Regions from separate parts of the Idiomarina sp. D18 genome, predicted to be linked through region 1. Evidence: predicted binding sites of a transcription regulator. Region 1 holds the regulator's gene; the other holds the start of a gene.

Region 1 (3,564 bases):
TAGTTTATCGCGCGGCGACACTATCGTTTATGACCTGACAAACCAGCACGTTTCAGCGCGCGGTTCAAAAGAGTCGGGCGAACGCGTAACCACCATTTTTAACCCCAACAAGCAGTCTGAGAAAGAGCAGCCTGAAACCGAACAACAGCAAAAAGAGCAATGATAAATGGCGAAATTATCTGTCGAGCACCTCGCTAAATCATATAACCGACGCCAAGTCGTTAAAGATGTCAGCTTGGAAGTAAGTCAAGGGCAAGTGATCGGCTTATTAGGACCTAACGGTGCGGGTAAAACAACCACCTTCTATATGATTGTTGGCTTAGTGAATTCTGATAAAGGCAGTATTAAGCTAGACCAACATGATTTAACGTTGCTTCCTATGCACGAACGCGCTCGACGAGGCATTGGGTATTTACCACAGGAGTCGTCTATTTTTCGCAAAATGACAGTGCGCGATAATTTAATGGCTATCCTCGAAACTCGCAAATCGCTTACAACGATAGAACGAGAAGAAAAGCTCGACGCTTTATTAGAAGAGTTCAATATCGGGCATATTGTTAACAGTTTAGGCATGAGCTTATCGGGGGGTGAACGGCGACGGGTTGAAATTGCTCGAGCGCTTGCCGCTGATCCGACGTTCATATTGCTTGATGAGCCGTTTGCAGGTGTTGACCCCATTTCAGTCTTGGATATCAAAAAAATTATCGAACACCTCAAGCACCGTGGCATAGGCGTGTTGATTACCGACCATAACGTGCGCGAAACGTTGTCAGTATGCGAGCATGCTTATATCGTTAGTCACGGGGAACTGATTGCCAGCGGTGATGCAAATAGCGTATTGTCAAACCAACAGGTTAAAGATGTCTACCTCGGTGAGCAGTTCACCTTGTAACGGAGCACAAGTGAGGCCGGGATAATCAGATGAAACAAAGTTTGCAACTAAAAATGGGTCAACAATTGACGATGACCCCACAATTACAACAAGCCATTCGGTTGTTGCAACTCTCATCGCTCGATCTACAAGCTGAGATTCAAGAAGCCTTAGATAGTAACCCCTTACTTGAGGTAGAGAACGAGGCCGACGACGCGCCTCAAGAGTCTTCTCAACAAGCTAAAAATGACGATAGCCAAAAAGAAACGTCTGATGCGCTGAACGAGCAATCTCTGCCTGACGATTTACCATTAGACAGCACTTGGGACGATACCTATACCTCAACCACGCCCTCCAGCAGCTTAAGCTCTAGCCAGTCATTTGATGGTGAACATGATGTTTACCAAGGCGAAACCAACGACTCCCTGCATGACCATCTGTTATGGCAAATGCAGCTATCTCACTTTACCGACGAGGATGCGGCTATCGCCACCGCGATTATTGAGTCTATCGATGAGCGCGGTTATCTCACGACCGATGTTACAGAGCTCGTTGAGGCCATTGCACTCCCCGAGGTTGACGTCGAAGAAGTCGCTATGGTGCTAAAGCGAATTCAGCGCTTTGACCCGGTCGGCGTTGGGGCGCGCACGATCCAAGAATGTTTGAGTATTCAATTACAACAACTAAATGATGAAACACCCCATAAAAATCTGGCATTGACCCTGATTAACGATTACATGGAACTTATGGGTGCAAGGGATTACAAAGGTCTGCAACGCAAGCTAAGAATAGATGAGGCCGAACTAAAAAGTACATTACGGTTGATTCAAACCTTGAATCCTTATCCCGGAGATGTAATCGACCAAAAGCCAACTGAATACGTTATCCCTGATATCTCCGTGGTTAAAAAGAATGGTCGTTGGGTGGTCGAATTAAATCCAGATAGCGTACCTAAATTAAGAGTGAACGAAGAATATGCAGCACTGAGTCGGCAGGCAAAATCAAGTGCAGACTCTCAGTATATAAAGCAGCACACACAGGAAGCACGCTGGTTTATAAAAAGCTTAGAGAGTCGAAACGACACGCTACTTAAAGTTGCACATTGTATCGTTCAACGCCAACAAGGCTTTTTTGAGCATGGTGAGGAGGCAATGAAGCCGATGGTTCTGAATGATGTCGCAGAAGCCGTAGATATGCACGAAAGTACGATTTCGCGCGTTACAACTCAGAAATACCTTCATTGTCCCCGCGGCATCTTTGAACTCAAGTACTTCTTTTCCAGTCATGTGAGTACCGAAACAGGAGGTGAGTGTTCAAGTACCGCTATAAGAGCGCTAATCAAAAAATTGGTTGCCGCGGAGAACCGCGCAAAACCATTAAGCGACAACAAAATTGCTGAACTCATCGCAGATCAGGGAATCCAAGTAGCTAGGAGAACGATCGCGAAATATCGCGAATCGCTCAATATTCCCTCTTCAAGCCAGCGGAAGAGTCTGCTTTAATATTGTTCAACCGTAGAAGGAAGACGTTATGCAAATCAACCTAACAGGTCATCACATTGATATTACCGACGCGTTGCGTGAATACGTGGATACAAAATTTGCCAAACTAGAGCGCCACTTTGACCACATAAACAACGTTCACGTCATCCTAAATGTTGAAAAAACGATTCAAAAAGCGGAAGCTACGCTTCACGTCAATGGCGGAGAGATTTTCGCCGATGCAGAACACGAAGATATGTACGCGGCAATCGATGGGCTTATTAACAAGCTCGATCGCCAAGTGATTAAACACAAAGAAAAGTTGAAAAAACACTAAATCATGCAATTGTCCGATCTTTTGAGCCCCGACTGCACCAAATGTGCAGTCGAGGGTGCAAGCAAAAAGCGTTTGTTAGAAACTATCAGCGCCATCGCAGCTCCTAAACTTGTGGGAATTACTAAACATGACATTTTTGAGAGTCTAATTAATCGCGAACGCCTCGGTAGCACGGGTATAGGGTTAGGGATTGCAATACCTCACGGTCGCTTGGCGAATGCAACCCAGCCAGTAGCAGTGCTTATGACATTGGATCAACCGATTGAATTCGATGCCATTGATAACCAACCCGTTGATATCGTGTTTGCGTTGCTTGTACCAGAATCGGAACATGAAAATCACTTAAATACGCTCGCGACCGTAGCGAAGCGAATGAACAATAAAGAGTGCACACGTTCATTGCGCGATGCACACAGTGATCGCGAACTTTATACGATTTTTGTCAGCGAGGATCAGGCACCTGAATGCAACTTATCATAGTTAGTGGACGCTCCGGCTCGGGAAAAACCATTGCCCTTAGGGTACTCGAAGATTTAGGTTTTTATTGTGTCGACAATTTGCCGATCGCTTTACTGTCCACACTTGTGCATTCCGTCATAGCGCAGTATGACCGCGTCGCGATAAGTATCGATGTACGTAATCTGCCCGAAGACTCTCAAGAGCTGCTCGAATCCATTGATTTTTTACCGGCGGAAGTCGATATTGAAGTATTATTCATTGACGCCGATGATCAAACCCTACTGCAGCGTTTTGGAGAAACTCGTCGACTCCATCCTCTGTCGCAAAAGCAACTCCCCTTGCTTGAGGCTCTTCAGCTTGAGAACCGCCTTCTTGACCCAATCGCCGTACGTGCAACTTGGCGTATTGATAGTAGT
Region 2 (3,564 bases), 320 kb from region 1:
GTCGACAGTGGCAAACGCAGTAATAAGAATAAGTGCAGGAGCGCCCGCCTCTCTGACATGCTCAAGTAGTGACAAACCTGAAGAACCGGGTAAGCGAATATCACTGACAACGACATCAACCGAAGGCAGCTCAGCTTGATAGTCCTCGGTTGATGGAAAGGCAAAAACTTTGTAGTCCTCTGCTTCAAGCTCCTCAACAAGTAGCTCACGTAGCGCTGAATCATCTTCAACAACGGCGATTTGCGCTTTACTCGCTGTCATTCGAACCTCCTGTCTTTAGTACCTTTTGAGGAAGTGACAAAATAACGCAACAACCACCTTCAGGGCGGTTCTCAAGCTTCAACTCACCCTCGTGATCGCTCATGATGTGCTGCACAATAGTCAATCCCAGCCCCGTGCCTTCACCGGTTGTTTTGCTACTGTAAAAAGGCGAGGTGGCATGTGCTTGAGCGCGCTGAGTGAGTCCGTCGCCATCATCCATAATCATGATTTCGGTCGAGCTAGGTGTTTGACTCACAGCAAGACGCACCTCTGATTTAGCCGCTTGATACGCGTTTCGTAGTACATTCACTAACGCAAGCTCCATACGCGAGACATCAACCGTACAAACATCATCGCCCTGATACTCAACGACACACTGGATATCATCATTCTCCAGCTCAAACCCCACACTGGTGCATGCACGCTCTATCAGCACTTTTATTGCCACTTGTTGGCGTTCACTCACAGGCGTGCGAGAAAAGGCGAGTAGTTGATTGACCAATCTTGTTAAGCGATGCACTTGCCCTCGAATGGCTTGTAACTGACGCCTGTCATCTTCAGAATCGGTATGCCGTAAAAGCTTTTTAGCACGATTATCAATCACCGTAAGCGGTGCACCTAGCTCGTGAGCGACACCACTCGAAACCGAACCGATAGCCGCCATTTTTTCTTGTTCACGTAAGGCTTCATTTAGACGCTGCTCTTCTTGACGTCTATCCCGGATCTCTTGCTCGGCACGAGTGACCGCTTCTAGCATCTCGTTAAGACCTTGGCTTATCGCGACGATCTCGCTCGGTCCATGGGTATCAACCCGAACATCGCGCCGTCCTTCAGCGACCTGTTGCATAATATTGCGAAGATACAAAACATGGCGCCCAACGCCGCGATAATGACCAAAAACTAAAACGGCAATCGTCACCACGGCAAAAATAAACCAACTAATCCACGCTACTTGGCTTAGTTGCTCAAACCGTTCATCAAAATCGCTGGCGCGTCGATTAATTTGCAGAAGGCCAATAATACGGCCGCCACGATCAACAATAGGAAGGAACTGGGAAAACACCTCACGCCCCTCAACTTGACGGTAGTCATCTTGTGAGACGCCAGTTTGTACAGTTTGTCGAGCTAACCAACTGTCTGATAAGTCAGTCTCAGTAACACCTGCCTCTGCGACTTGCTGACCATTTACGTCATAAACTGAAGCGCCATAAACGCGTCCAATATTAAAAACCGAATCTAAGTTCGCTTGCACAGTCGCCAAGTCATTGTTTAAAAGCGCATCACTGATCGGCAAACTAATCGCCCGCCCAATCAATTTAAGATCGGTCTTAAGACGTTCCTCTTCTTGCTGACCCGCTATATTCAATCCAAACGTTATCGCAGCCCCAGAAATTAATAGCATTGGAATAACCACATAAAGCAATAAACGGCGCTGAATACTCGAGAGCGGTAAAGTGTATCTTTTTGTCACATTACCTCCTTTGTGTGTATCAAAAGGATACATAAGAAATCGTAAATTTTCCTTGTTTGATTACAGGTATTTATTTTTTCCTTATTTTTCATGATGTTAAAAACTTGGCACAGTATTCGCTTTATCTAAAGTGATTAAATTTCTTGAACAACAGGAGTTCACGATGAAAAAGACAATGATTGCAATCGCATCAGCAATGACATTAGCGACTACTGCAGCCGCTGCGCAAACTCAAGACAACGCAGCACAAAATCAAATGGCACAACAGCAAGCTCAGCAAAAAATTACTGAAGGCATGCTGGTCAAGTTTGTCGCTGCAATGGAAGACGTTCAAAAAGTAACGACGAAATATCGCGACAAATTTCAAAATGCTGAAAATCAAGAAGAAGCGCGTAGCATCCAGCAAGAAGCGCAGAAAGAGATGATCGCAGCAGTGAAAGACTCTGGTCTTTCACCACAACAGTACAACATGATCATTCAACGCGCTCAAAGCGATAAAGAGTTGCGTTCTCGCCTTAAAGAAATGACTTCAGGTGAAGGTAACTCGTAAGCATCGATGTTAACGTTAATTTAAAGGGCGGTCATAGTACCGCCCTTTTTTGATCATAATTGACCTCCACAACGTAGCATTTAATATTCACACGAATTTAAAAGGAGTGTCTTAGTGAAAGCAGCAGACCTCATGGTAAAAGCTCTCGAAAATGAGGGTGTACAATATGTGTTCGGTATCCCAGGAGAAGAGAATCTCGATTTACTTGAATCTCTCTCAAACTCATCAATTGAACTGGTGTTAACGCGCCATGAGCAAGCTGCGGGCTTTATGGCGGCGACCTATGGGCGGTTGACAGGAAAGCCGGGGGTTTGTTTATCAACACTTGGGCCTGGAGCGACCAATTTAGTGACATCCGTTGCTTATGCACAACTTGGTGCGATGCCAATGGTCGTGATCACGGGACAGAAGCCAATAAAAGATCGGCCGCAAGGTCAATTCCAGATCATTGATGTCATCGATATGATGACGCCTATCACCAAGTACACTCAACCGATTATCAGTGCAAAGACGATACCTTCACACGTGCGGGAGGCTTTCCGTCGTGCCGAAGATGAACGACCAGGTGCAGCGCACCTTGAGCTATCAGACGATATTGCAGCTGAAGAAGTGGATGCTACCCCAATTACACCGAGTTACTCGCGTCGTCCAATTACTGAGCATAAGTCTGTCGATTACGTTTTGAAACTGCTTAAGGAAGCTAAGCATCCGCTCATCGTCATTGGTGCCGCAGCCAACCGTAAAATTACGGCAAAAATGCTTCGTGCGTTCGTCGATAAAACAGGAATTCCATTTATCACAACGCAAATGGGTAAAGGTGTCATTAATGAAGATCACCCACGTTGGTTAGGGAATGCAGCGGTATCTGATGGCGATTACCCACATCGTGCCATAGAACAAGCTGACTTAATCCTCAATGTCGGCCACGATGTCGTTGAGAAACCGCCATTCATGATGAAACCTGATCAACGCAAGGTGGTTCATATTAACTTCCAAGGCGCCCAAGTCGATTCTGTTTATTTCCCACACGCCAGTATGATTGGCGATATCGGCAACAGCATTTGGCAGCTTAAAGAAGGTATCGAGCCGCAGTCTCATTGGGATTTTGAATTTATGCTGAAAGTCCGCGAACACATGCGTGACCACACCGACGAAGGCGCACATGACGAGGCTTTCCCTATGCTACCTCAGCGCCTAGTAGAGGAAGTGAGAGAAGTTATGCCAGACGACGGCATCATTGCGTTGGACAACGGTATTTATAAAATTTGGTTTGCTCGCAATT

The links. The regulator sigma-54, encoded in region 1, starts transcription at its own class of promoters, with help from an activator protein. The targets are predictions, from matches to a motif close to GTTGGCACGNNNNTNGNNT.
Region 2: AC3AP5_RS11760 (DUF4168 domain-containing protein) is a predicted target of sigma-54. The motif match lies at 1,836-1,854, and genes of this name have one in related genera.

The regions. Positions count from the first base shown of each region.
Region 1 covers NZ_CM173240.1:2,125,127-2,128,690, forward strand. Annotated here, with positions in the region: gene lptA (lipopolysaccharide transport periplasmic protein LptA) at 1-163, shown strand, start outside; gene lptB (LPS export ABC transporter ATP-binding protein) at 167-892, shown strand; gene AC3AP5_RS10270 (RNA polymerase factor sigma-54) at 922-2,373, shown strand; gene hpf (ribosome hibernation promoting factor) at 2,402-2,689, shown strand; gene ptsN (PTS IIA-like nitrogen regulatory protein PtsN) at 2,693-3,169, shown strand; gene rapZ (RNase adapter RapZ) at 3,154-3,564, shown strand, end outside.
Region 2 covers NZ_CM173240.1:2,440,389-2,443,952, reverse strand. Annotated here, with positions in the region: gene AC3AP5_RS11770 (sigma-54-dependent transcriptional regulator) at 1-261, opposite strand, end outside; gene AC3AP5_RS11765 (sensor histidine kinase) at 248-1,732, opposite strand; gene AC3AP5_RS11760 (DUF4168 domain-containing protein) at 1,896-2,282, shown strand; gene AC3AP5_RS11755 (acetolactate synthase large subunit) at 2,397-3,564, shown strand, end outside.